Regions from separate parts of the Vibrio sp. NH-UV-68 genome, predicted to be linked through region 1. Evidence: predicted binding sites of a transcription regulator. Region 1 holds the regulator's gene; each other region holds the start of a gene.

Evidence for each region. The regulator MetJ, encoded in region 1, represses methionine synthesis genes. The targets are predictions, from matches to a motif close to TTAGACNTNTANANGTCTAA.
Region 2: the regulator MetJ is predicted to act here: its motif matches at 2,422-2,441, upstream of metN (methionine ABC transporter ATP-binding protein MetN).
Region 3: the regulator MetJ is predicted to act here: its motif matches at 1,747-1,766, upstream of metH (methionine synthase).

Annotation. Positions count from the first base shown of each region.
Region 1 covers NZ_CP134975.1:2,930,734-2,935,079, reverse strand. Annotated here, with positions in the region: gene ViNHUV68_RS13450 (bifunctional aspartate kinase/homoserine dehydrogenase II) at 1-119, opposite strand, end outside; gene ViNHUV68_RS13445 (O-succinylhomoserine (thiol)-lyase) at 119-1,285, opposite strand; gene metJ (met regulon transcriptional regulator MetJ) at 1,504-1,821, shown strand; gene ViNHUV68_RS13435 (malic enzyme-like NAD(P)-binding protein) at 1,914-3,191, opposite strand; gene rpmE (50S ribosomal protein L31) at 3,450-3,668, opposite strand; gene priA (primosomal protein N') at 3,948-4,346, shown strand, end outside.
Region 2 covers NZ_CP134975.1:2,391,798-2,396,143, forward strand. Annotated here, with positions in the region: gene treB (PTS trehalose transporter subunit IIBC) at 1-122, opposite strand, end outside; gene treR (trehalose operon repressor TreR) at 324-1,271, opposite strand; gene ViNHUV68_RS10930 (MliC family protein) at 1,338-1,682, opposite strand; gene gmhB (D-glycero-beta-D-manno-heptose 1,7-bisphosphate 7-phosphatase) at 1,731-2,282, opposite strand; gene metN (methionine ABC transporter ATP-binding protein MetN) at 2,547-3,581, shown strand; gene ViNHUV68_RS10945 (methionine ABC transporter permease) at 3,571-4,248, shown strand; gene metQ (methionine ABC transporter substrate-binding lipoprotein MetQ) at 4,300-4,346, shown strand, end outside.
Region 3 covers NZ_CP134975.1:309,175-313,520, forward strand. Annotated here, with positions in the region: gene ViNHUV68_RS01485 (diguanylate cyclase) at 1-209, opposite strand, end outside; gene ViNHUV68_RS01490 (cation:proton antiporter) at 365-1,645, opposite strand; gene metH (methionine synthase) at 1,815-4,346, shown strand, end outside.

The DNA of each region.
Region 1 (4,346 bases):
ACGATCAAGTCCTCAGCATTGGAATACTCTTTGAGTATGCCAACGACTCGACGGTAACAATCTGGGTCAGCAAGGCTACTGCCACCGAATTTATGCAGTTGACGTGGCGTGGCAGACATTACGCAGCCTCCTTCACTTTATTAAATGCTTGAGTGAGGTCGTCAATCAGATCTTCACTATCTTCTAAACCAACAGATAAGCGTAATAGCTGTTGTGATATACCCGCTTCGGCTAGCGCAATTTCACCCATAGCTCGATGCGTCATTGAGGCAGGGTGGCAAATCAAGCTTTCAACACCGCCTAATGACTCTGCTAGAGAAAAGAGTTCGAGATGGCCAACAAAGGCTTTAAGTTGTTCAAAGCTACCTGCAAACTCAAAACTTAACATTGAGCCAAAGCCAGTTTGCTGCTTTTTAGCGATCTCATGGCCGGGGTGATTTGGCAGACTTGGATGATAGATGGCGCTGACCAAAGACTCGCTCTGTAGGAACTGTAAGACTTTACTGGCACCTTCTTCGTGGGCTTTCATACGCGCGCCTAGGGTTCGCAGACCGCGCAGCGTCATATAGCTGTCAAATGGCGTTCCTGTTGCGCCAATGCAGTTGCCCCACCAAGAAAGCTCTTCAGCATGTTGCTCGGTTTTGGTGATCACAACACCGCCAATCACATCCGAGTGACCATTAATGTACTTAGTGGTTGAGTGAATAACAAAATCTGCACCTAGCTCGAGCGGCTTTTGGAAAACAGGCGTTAAAAAAGTATTGTCGACCGCGACCAGTGCACCGACTTGTTTGGCTTGTTGACACAGTTTTTCAATATCGACCACGCGTACTAATGGATTTGATGGCGTTTCTATCAAGATAAGTTTTGGCTTTTGAGCGAGCGCATTAGAGAGCGTTTTTTGATCAGATTGGTCAACGAATGCTACTTTGAAGTCTCCTTTCTGAGCGCGGGTATTGAATAGGCGGTATGTTCCGCCGTAGCAGTCATGGGGGGCAACAATTAAATCCTCAGGCCCTAGGAAGGCCGAGACCCACAAATTCAATGCAGAGGTACCACAGTTAGTCACTACCGCCCCTTTGCCTGATTCAAGCTCATACAGTGCGGTTTCAAGCAAGCCTCGGTTTGGGTTGCCCGAGCGGGTGTAGTCATATTGAGGCACTTCACCAAAGGCCGGGAAGCTATAGTTCGTTGAGAGATAAATAGGGGGAACAACGGCGTGATGTTGAGTGTCTGACTCGATACCAGTACGTACCGCGATTGTGGCTGGTTTACGGGTGCTCATGGGCGTTTCCTTTCGAACTATAGTGACTTGTTGCAGGGAATGCGCTATATCTTGAAGATGTCAGATATGAGCAATTCCAACTCCATTTCTGACCACTTTACTTGTCATTTTTGTGGACGTCAATACTTCTAGACGTCTATATGTCTTTGCTTGTGGACATAAATGCCGCTAAAATTGCGGCTTCTAATTTCAAACATACATTTTTACAAAGGTGCGCAATGGCAGACTGGAATGGCGAATACATTAGCCCGTACGCTGAGCATGGAAAAAAAAGTGAGCAAGTAAAGAAGATTACTGTTTCTATTCCATTGAAAGTATTAAAGGTTTTAACTGATGAACGTACGCGCCGTCAGATCAATAACCTGCGCCACGCGACAAACAGTGAGCTATTGTGCGAAGCGTTTTTGCACGCATACACAGGTCAGCCACTGCCAACGGATGAAGACTTGCGTAAAGATCGCCCGGATGATATTCCGACAGAGGTGAAAAAACTAATGACAGAAATGGGCATTGAGTTCGAAGCGTTTGATGAATAATCACCACGGCATGTCATTTTTTTCTGCAAGGTAAAATTCTTAAAAAAAAACCGCTGTATCAAACAGCGGTTTTTTTGTTCATCACAACAGGCTTACTCTGCCATGTAGTTTTCTGGCATTTCTATTCGCGCGACACCAGAGTCGACAGCCGCTTGCGCGACTGCTTTAGCTACGCGAGACAATAGGCGAGAGTCCATTGGTTTTGGAATGATGTAATCTGGACCAAATGACAGCGCGCTAACCCCCGCGGCTTTTAATACTTCTGCTGGCACTTCTTCTTTGGCGAGCTGACGAATGGCTTCAACCGCGGCCAGTTTCATCTCATCATTGATTTCGCTAGCACGCACATCCAGCGCACCACGGAAGATGAATGGGAAACACAGCACGTTATTGACTTGGTTCGGATAGTCACTGCGTCCGGTTCCCATGATCAGATCTTGGCGAACGGCTCTGGCTAGCTCTGGCTTGATTTCTGGATCTGGATTCGAACAAGCAAACACAATCGGCTTATCGGCCATCAATTTAAGCGCCTCGGGCGGCAGCAAGTTTGGACCTGATACACCTAAGAACAGATCGGCCCCTTCAATTACATCTTCTAACGTTCGTTTATCAGTATTGTTAGCAAATAGCTGTTTGTATTCATTGAGATCTTCACGACGAGTATGAATAACGCCTTTGCGATCCAGCATGTAGATTTTCTCACGCATTGCGCCACATTTGATCAGCAGTTCCATACAAGCAACGGCGGCAGCGCCGGCACCAAGACAGACTATGGTTGCGTCTTGAAGTTTCTTTCCTTGCAATTCAATCGCATTTAACATCCCCGCAGCCGTCACAATCGCAGTTCCGTGTTGGTCATCGTGGAACACAGGTACATCACAACGCTCAATCAACTGTCTTTCAATCTCAAAACAATCCGGTGCTTTGATATCTTCTAGGTTAATACCGCCAAAGGTATCGGCGATGTTGGCAACGGTATCAACAAATTCTTCGATAGTGCGGTGTTTGACCTCAATATCAATCGAATCAAGACCTGCAAAGCGCTTAAAGAGCAGTGCTTTACCTTCCATAACAGGTTTTGATGCCATTGGACCTAGGTTACCCAAGCCTAAAATTGCGGTACCGTTTGAGATTACAGCTACCATATTGCCTTTTGAGGTGTACTTATAGACGTTATCGACGTTTTGGGCGATTTCGCGTACGGGTTCTGCAACGCCTGGGCTGTAGGCGAGCGCTAGGTCTCTGGCGGTTTCGGCTGGGGTAGTCAGCTCAACAGAAATTTTGCCTGGCGTCGGGTAGGCATGGTAATCCAATGCTTGCTGACGGAATTGCTCTTCAGGAGATAGTTGTTGAGGATTGTCATCGGACATAGGTGTAGGTACTCGTTAATAATTATATGGAAAGGGGAATCCATTTTAGAGTAACTAAGTCAAGCTGCCTAGGTCAGAATGCGAGCGGAAGCAATAAAAGGTTGTAAAAGTCGGCTGATAAGACCAGATATCAAGAGGGATCACTGGTAATGCCTAGTATCAATAACACAATACTCTGAATGAATGCTAATTACCCTATGATAGATAACAAAAAAGGACGCCTGAGCGTCCTTTCTAGATTCGATATCTAAGCAGAAATTACTTCTTGCTTGATAGAGCACCGAAACGTTTGTTGAAGCGATCAACACGGCCGCCTGTATCTACGATACGTTGCTTACCAGTGTAGAATGGGTGACATTTGTCACATACGTCTAGGTGGATAGACTCTTTGCTTAGCGTTGAGTTGAACTCGAAAGAGTTGCCGCAAGAACAAGTCGCTTTAACTGCTTTGTACTCTGGGTGGATACCAGCTTTCATGGGAGAACCTCTGAATATAGGCCGTGTCGCTATCCGATTCTAAGCCGGACACCACACGTAGTTAATAAAAGTTGCTTGGATACCGCCGCCAAATGACAGCCATATCTCTAAGGCGCGATATAGTAATGAATCGCGCCACAGTGATCAACCGATTTAACCATAAATCTGCTACTTTTTTAGCCGAAACTTGCCGTTGTCGTGGGTGCGGAGTCGCTTTCTTGTCGGTCATTTTTACCTTAGACTAAGCAGCGTTACCTCCCCAAGAGCTCGATAGCCACTATGCGACCAACGATTGCCCGAGTAGCGTTACCTGTGCCACTCGATAAACAATTCGATTATCTGATACCGAATCACCTGTTTCCGATTATCGGTGGCCGTGTATCGGTGCCTTTTGGGCGGCAAACGTTAGTCGGTTTGGTGACGGCTTTGGTTAATGAGTCAGAATTTGAGCTGACAAAAATCAAACCGATTAAACAAGTGCTTGATAGTCAACCAGTTTGGCCTGAACGGCTTTATGCCTTACTTCATTGGTGCAGCCAGTTCTATCAATATCCGCTCGGCGAGACTTTATTCAATGCGATGCCAAGTGCTTTGCGCAAAGGGAAGCCCGCTGATTTTGCCACGCTGGTTTCGTGGCAACTGACCGCGAGTGGTCGCGATCAACTGATGCAGGGATTT
Region 2 (4,346 bases), 540 kb from region 1:
TTATCAGTATCATTCAAGACAAACCGAAGCCTTGTTAAACAGTGACTTACGCTGGCTATATTGTCGCGACCGCCGACAAATTCAATCAGACGCTCCACCTCTTGTTTCGCAATCTTACTCATATCCATGTCCCCTACTAATTGGATTCTCATTCTCGTGTTTTTCACACTGACTTTGGCTGTTGTTATTATTTTTATCATTTATGGGAACATTCCCATTTGTGGGCATTATAGTGTCAGATCTATCTAAAGATAAAAATGGGAACAATCCCATTAATTGAATGCGATCACAGTATAATTTTAAATCAGTCTGAAAATAATGACTTAGAACTCAATTGGCTGCTGAGTAATGTGCGTGGCGCCTGGTTCACCATTGATATGTGAAATAAGAAGGTTAGCAGAACGTTCACCGGCTTGAGAGTAGCCAGGGTCAATGCTGTAAATATTGGGAAAGAGAAAAGAGAGCAACTCATTACCACCAACGCCCGTGACAGCAACATCTTCACGCTCGAGTTCTTGCAAGCGTTTAATCACACCAAGCGCTAACGTATCACTGGCACAAACTATCGCCTGTGTTTGGTCGGTTAAGACTTGATCCACCAACTGGTAGCCACTCTCGCGGTTTAAGTGCCCGGTTTGATAACAAGGTGTTATTTGCTGTTGCTGACACCAGTCTAAATACGCGTTAAGACGCAGCAAGCCGGTGGTTTTATCGCTCGGGTCAACACCGATAAAGGCGATGTTGTCGATGCTCTGCGCCTTGAGGTGTTCCAATGCACACACGATGACACCACGATTATCGTAGTTAATTGATGACACGACATCGGTATCCATTGCAATGACCACTGACCGCCCTTGCCAGCTTGCGAGTGTCGTGACATCGAGATCGTTAAAACCGAAAATGATCACACCATCAACGTTACGTTTTTTCAATACGTCAAGGTGCTCATTGGTTTTCACGCGATCAAACTGACTCTCCATAATCACCACATCGTAACTGGCGGCGTATAAGGTCGCCAGCATGCTGCTGACCGCTTTGTTTTCTGAAGGGGAATCAAGACGAGAGATAATCACCCCCACCACTTTTTGACTGCCGCCGCGCATCGCTTGAGCTGATTTCGAGGGTACATAACCAGACTCTCGGATCACATGCTCCACTTTCGCCCGTGTTTCAGGTTTGACTTTAGGATCATTGGTCAACACTCGGGAAACGGTTGACTTACCGACCCCAGATAACTTGGCAATATCAAGAATGGTTAGTTTTTTACTCATAACTCTCTGATTCTGTTATCGAACACTCACGGCTAACGCGGCCCCACCGCCGCAATAGTAAAGTAATTATTGCGTAAGGCAATCACTGTAAACCATTCGGCCAATCTCCAAACGGGCTTGATTGCCTTTAGCATGTAGCGTGATCGGATTCGGCGCTTGATTGGTCATGTCATCAAGCGTGTACTTAACCCCAGATCCTGAAGGAACTTGAATTAAGCGATAATCACCATCAACTAGCCTTAGCAACGCAGCTGGCGTATTGGGCATATAGGCAACTTGAAAGGCGTACTGTGACTCACAGTGATAACGGGTAAAGTCACCCTGAAATGTGCTTTCTCTGACAACGCGATCGCTCACGCAGCCAACGATCAATGCAGCTAGCACAGTGCTTATTAATAAACGTATAGTCATGATGACCTCCAGACAAAATAAAAGCCGCCCAGAGCGACTTTTGATTGATTATTTTGTTAGATAAGCAGGGACATCTTTAATGCTGTCTAGCACCACCGAGGCTATGGCCTGGCCTTTTTCGGTGATCGGCTTACCCGTTCGCACTAAAATTTTGCAGCCGACACCCGCCGCTTCCGCAGCCATCAAGTCTTCGGCTTTATCACCAACCATGACCGAGTTAGCCATGTCGATATGCAAAAAGTCACGCGCAGAAATAAACATACCCGGCTTAGGTTTACGACAATCACACTCTTGCTTATATTTACCTAAACCTTGTTCTGGATGGTGCGGGCAATAGTAGATACCATCAAATTCAACGCCGTTGTCGACAAAGTTCCAATCCATCCATTGAGTCAGCGAGAGAAAACGGTCTTCACTGAATTTACCACGTGCAATACCAGATTGGTTGGTCACTAGAACAAGTTGATAGCCCATCTGTTTCAGCTGTTTAGCCGCTTCAAATACCCCTTCGATGAATTCAAACTCGTGCTCGTCATGCACGTAGCCGTGATCGACGTTGATTACGCCATCGCGGTCTAGAAAGACTGCTGGTTTCGCCAAAATATGTTTCTCATTTTGCTTGCTTTAGTATCCAGATTATACCTGAGTCACCTTTTTATGCCATCTCGATGGATTGTGCAATTACCTCTTATGTCATTCACCACTAACTCATTCCGATTGGTTTTAGCGAAAGATACGTTTAGACGTCTAGACGTAAAAATATCTATTGACACTAAACACTCAAACCCATAGCATTCTCTGGTAAATGAGATGTAGCTCAAAATAATCGTCTACTGCTCATCCAAACTGATAACGGGTTTCTCAATGATTGAAATTAATCAAGTAAATAAGGTTTTCTATCAAGGCAGTAAGGAAATACATGCCTTGAAAGCGATCAACCTAAATGTCCCTCAGGGAACAATCTTTGGTGTTATTGGCTCATCTGGAGCAGGGAAAAGTACTTTAATTCGATGTGTTAACATGCTGGAAGCTCCAAGCTCAGGCTCAATCGTTGTTGATGGGGTTGACCTAACCAAGCTAAGCAAACCACAGCTGTGCGAAGCACGTCGTAACATCGGTATGATCTTTCAGCATTTTAATTTGCTCTCTTCACGTACCGTGTTCGAAAACACTGCGCTACCACTAGAATTAGCAGGAAAAGATCAGGCGCACATCAAAAACAAGGTCACGGGCCTGTTAAAGTTAGTCGGTCTGGCCGATAAGCATGAAAGCTACCCGGCCAATTTGAGTGGCGGCCAAAAGCAGCGTGTCGCGATTGCCCGTGCTTTGGCATCCGACCCGAAAGTTCTGCTATGTGATGAAGCCACCAGCGCGCTTGATCCTGCAACCACCCAATCAATATTGGAGCTGCTTAAAGAGATCAACCGTAAACTCAACATCACCATACTATTGATCACCCATGAAATGGACGTGGTCAAAAGCATCTGTCATCAAGTTGCGATCATTGGCGATGGTGAGTTGGTTGAGAAAGGCACGGTCGGCGAAATTTTTGCCCACCCAAAAACGGAACTGGCGCATCAGTTTATCCGCTCAACTTTAGACTTGTCGATTCCAGAAGATTATCAAGCACGTTTGCAACCAACACGTGTCGAGAATAGCTACCCATTAGTGCGTTTAGAGTTTACCGGAGCAACCGTTGATGCACCATTGATGAGCCAAATTGCCCGTAAATTCAACATCGATGTTTCGATTTTGAGTTCAGACCTTGACTACGCTGGCGGCGTTAAATTCGGCATGATGGTCGCAGAGCTATTTGGTAATGAACAAGATGACAACGCAGCGATAGCTTTCCTGCGTGACCATAACGTAAAAGTAGAGGTGCTGGGTTATGTCCTTTAACGAAATTTCACAGTGGCTGAGCTTAAACAGCAAACTTCTCCTAGGCGCAACTTGGGAAACACTCTACATGGTCGCCGTGGCCGGTATTGTTGGCTTTGCTGTCGGTATCCCTCTTGGCGTGATCTTGCATACCAGTAAAAAAGGCGGATTGCTTGAGAACACCAAACTCAATCGCATCCTGGGCGCTATCGTCAATATCGGTCGTTCGGTTCCTTTTTTAGTGTTGATGGTGGCGATTATTCCTGTGACCAAACTATTGGTCGGCACTTTTATTGGTACGACCGCTGCAATTGTGCCACTGACGATTGGCGCGATTCCATTTGTTGCCCGTCTGATTGAAGGCGCACTATTAGAAGTACCAACTGGTTTGGTTGAAGCCGCGCAATCAATGGGAGCCACGCCAATGCAGATCATCTCTAAGGTGCTGCTGCCAGAGGCAATGCCAACTATCGTAAACTCGGTAACCATCACGCTAGTAACGCTAGTCAGCTACTCTGCCATGGCCGGTACTGTCGGTGGTGGTGGCCTAGGTGACGTTGCAATTCGTTATGGTTTCCATCGCTACGATGTGGTGATCATGGCCGTGACGGTAGTAATGCTCATCGTGCTGGTACAAATTATTCAATCTATTGGTGATGCGATTGTCCGTCGTGTCGACCACCGTTAATCAATAATAAGTTCTACAATACTTCACAGATTTATTCATAAGGAGATAGTGATGAAATTCAGTCTTAAAGGTCTTTTGGCTATCGCAGCAGCAGCGTC
Region 3 (4,346 bases), 520 kb from region 1:
ATAACGATAGTTAACCAATCTGGGGCTTTACCGCGAAAGCCAAGTAATGCTGGTCCGAGCCCAATCAGAAACACACCAATTGCGAGTGTTTTTAGGCCTTCTAACTCTTTCTGTTTTGTTTGATAAAGAAAAAGCCCAACAGAATAAATGAAGGAAAAAATGATAACGGTAAAGTTAAGTGTTCTTATATCTAGGGTTAGCTCATCCATTGATATGCCTAGTCAGTACTACAACGAGTGTTGACAAAATAGTAGTTTGTTGATTGTGACTGAGGTTAGGCTGTAGGGGTATCGAAAAAATATAAAAATGCTAATAGCGTCATAACAATGGGAAATATTCGGCGTATTAGCATTAGTATCGTTGATTATAGGCGACTTGCTTCCTCTTTCTTGGCCTTTTCAATCATCGGGGTAATCGTTGAACCTTGTACTAAAATCGAGAATACCACCACTGAATAGGTCATCACCAAAATAATTTCTTTTACATCGATGAGCTTATCTTGGATTACCCAGATTCCGGAAGGAATCGAAAGTGCCATGGCTAAGGCTAAACCGCCGCGTAATCCACCCCAAGTTAATATTTTTACTGACCACGAGTTGTAACTACGGTAGCGTTTAAAACCGATGTAGGCGATAAATACGCTGAGATACCGGGCTGCGAGGACTAAGGGTACCGAGAAAGCCATTACAATCCAGTCTTCTTCGTGAAATTTAAATAGCAGCATCGACATACCGATCAAAAGAAACAGAACGCCGTTGAGAAACTCATCTACTAACTCCCAAAAATGATCGAGATGGTCTTCGCTCTCTTTCGAAAAGCCGATAAAGCGTGTCCAGTTTCCGATCATAATCCCTGAGACCACCATGGCAAGAGGCCCAGAAACATGCAACACCTCAGCGAAAGCATAACCAGCGGTTGGAATTCCTATGGTAAGTAATAATTCCATTGAGTGGTCGTCAGTTGAACTGATTAAAAAGTGAAAGAGTAAGCCAAGTGCGAATCCATAAACTATCCCCCCGAGCGCTTCCTGAATGAAGAGTAACGTTACGCTGGTAACCGTAGGTGCTTCATGACCAAAGGCAATGGTAAATAGAGTAACGAAGATCACCAGACCAAAACCATCATTAAACAGTGATTCGCCTTCAATTTGAGTTGAAATCCGTTTTGGAGCGTCGAGTTTTTTTACAATCGCAAGTACTGCGATTGGGTCGGTTGGAGAAATTAGAGCACCAAACAGTAAGCAGTAAACCAAATCAAAGTGAATGCCTACTAACTGACAAAAGCCATACAGAACAAAGCCGATGAAGAAGGTTGAGAACAGTGTCGCTGCTAAGGCGAGTACAGTGATTTCCCACTTTTGATCCTTGAGGTTAGGCAATTTAATGCCTAGTCCGCCAGCAAAAAGTAAAAAGCCTAAGATGCCTTTTAAGAGAAAATCTTCAAAGTTAATACTGGAGACAGTCTTAGAAGCAATCTCTGTTAAATGAAACCAGTCGTTTTGACCCGCAATGAGAATCAATAGAGAGAGCATCATTGATCCTGCAGTAATCGCGATGGTGGTTTGCATTTTACCTATCTTGCTGTTTACAAAAGCAATCAGCATGGCCGCTGCGGATAAAAAGCACAGTGTGTAATAGACCGACATTAGAATCTCAGATTGTAACAAATTGTGAATAAGGATTTTCGGATCACTATGCTCAAATAGCAAACACTTTTTTGTTATTGATTGGTCATTAATTTCATTGTTTAGACGTCTAGACTCCTGAATGAACTGTGATAGGATGGAGAGATAGTTAAAGGAATGAGGCTGTACCGTGGGAAGTAATGTAAGGCAACAGATTGAAGCTCAGTTAAAGCAACGCATTTTGCTGATTGATGGTGGTATGGGCACCATGATCCAAGGATATAAACTAGAAGAGCAGGATTATCGAGGCGAACGTTTTGCAGATTGGCAGTGTGATGTCAAAGGCAACAATGACTTACTTGTTCTAACTCAGCCGCAGTTGATTAAAGATATTCATCTCGAATACTTAGCGGCAGGTGCAGATATTCTTGAGACCAACACCTTCAACTCAACCCCAATCGCTATGGCTGACTATGAAATGGAAAGCTTGAGTGAAGAGATTAACTTCGCCGCCGCCAAGCTTGCCAGAGAAGCCGCTGATGAATGGACAGCAAAGACGCCCGATAAACCACGTTTTGTTGCTGGGGTCCTTGGTCCGACAAACCGAACATGTTCCATCTCACCCGACGTCAACGATCCTGGTTACCGCAACGTTAGCTTTGACGAGTTAGTGACTGCTTACTCCGAGTCAACTCGCGCTTTAATCAAAGGCGGCAGTGATTTAATTCTTATTGAAACCATTTTCGACACCTTAAACGCCAAAGCATGTGCGTTCGCGGTTGATCTCGTTTTTGAGCAGCTAGGGGTCACATTACCAGTCATGATCTCCGGTACGATTACCGATGCGTCAGGTAGAACATTATCGGGTCAGACGACAGAAGCCTTCTATAACTCTTTACGTCACGTCAAGCCGATCTCTTTCGGTCTTAACTGTGCGCTTGGCCCTGATGAATTGCGTCCGTATGTAGAAGAGCTGTCACGCATCTCAGATACTTTTGTCTCTGCTCACCCCAATGCGGGCCTACCGAATGCCTTTGGTGAGTATGATCTCGGTGCAGAAGAGATGGCTGATCATGTCAAAGAGTGGGCCGAAAGTGGCTTCCTTAATTTGATTGGTGGTTGTTGTGGTACTACCCCGGAACATATCCGTCAGATGGCAAATGTCGTTGAGGGCGTAAAGCCACGCGCTATCCCCGAACTTGTTGTAGCGTGTCGTCTATCTGGTCTAGAACCATTAACCATCGAAAAAGACTCATTATTTGTCAATGTGGGTGAACGAACGAATGTCACTGGCTCTGCACGTTTTAAGCGTTTAATTAAAGAAGAGCTTTACGATGAAGCGTTAGACGTTGCACGTCAGCAGGTCGAAAATGGCGCTCAGATCATCGATATCAACATGGATGAGGGGATGCTTGATGCCGAAGCGTGTATGGTCCGTTTCCTTAATCTTTGTGCATCAGAACCTGAAATATCCAAAGTGCCGATCATGGTCGACTCCTCTAAATGGGACGTGATTGAAGCGGGTCTGAAATGTATTCAAGGTAAAGGTATTGTTAACTCGATCTCTCTCAAAGAGGGTAAAGAGATCTTTGTTAACCAAGCTCAACTGATTCGTCGCTATGGCGCAGCAGTGATCGTGATGGCCTTTGACGAAATTGGCCAAGCCGATACACGTGAGCGCAAGATCGAAATTTGTACCAAGGCTTACCGTATTTTGGTCGATGAAGTCGGCTTTCCACCTGAAGACATTATTTTTGACCCGAATATCTTTGCGGTCGCAACGGGTATTGATGAACACAATAACTATGCCGTCGACTTTATTGACGCTGTGGCCGACATTAAGCGTGACTTACCGCACGCGATGATCTCTGGTGGTGTGTCGAATGTTTCGTTCTCGTTCCGTGGTAATAATTATGTTCGTGAAGCGATTCATGCCGTGTTCCTTTACCACTGTTTCCGCAACGGAATGGACATGGGCATTGTTAATGCGGGGCAACTAGAAATCTATGACAACGTGCCTGAAAAGCTGCGTGAGGCGGTAGAAGATGTCGTGCTCAACCGACGAGATGATGGCACAGAGCGATTGCTTGATATTGCCGCTGAATATGCCAGCAAAGGCGTGGGCAAAGAAGAGGACCCTAGTCTACTTGAGTGGCGAACTTGGCCAGTTGAAAAGCGCCTAGAGCACGCTTTGGTCAAAGGTATTACAGAGTTTATTGTTGAGGATACCGAAGAGGCTCGACTTAATGCGAGCAAACCACTAGAGGTGATTGAAGGCCCTCTTATGGATGGTATGAACGTGGTTGGTGATCTGTTTGGTGAAGGTAAGATGTTCTTGCCTCAAGTGGTCAAGTCCGCTCGAGTCATGAAACAGGCCGTCGCGCATTTAGAGCCTTATATCAACGCGCTGAAACAAGCAGGTTCAACCAATGGTAAAATTTTACTCGCGACAGTGAAAGGCGATGTGCACGATATTGGTAAGAACATTGTCGGTGTGGTACTCCAGTGCAATAACTATGAAATCATCGATCTTGGCGTCATGGTACCGTGCGAGAAAATTCTCAAAGTCGCCAAAGAAGAGAACGTCGACATTATTGGCTTGTCGGGTCTGATTACGCCGTCATTGGACGAAATGGTCCATGTTGCTAAAGAGATGCAACGTCTCGATTTCGATTTACCTCTTTTAATTGGTGGGGCAACCACATCAAAAGCGCATACCGCG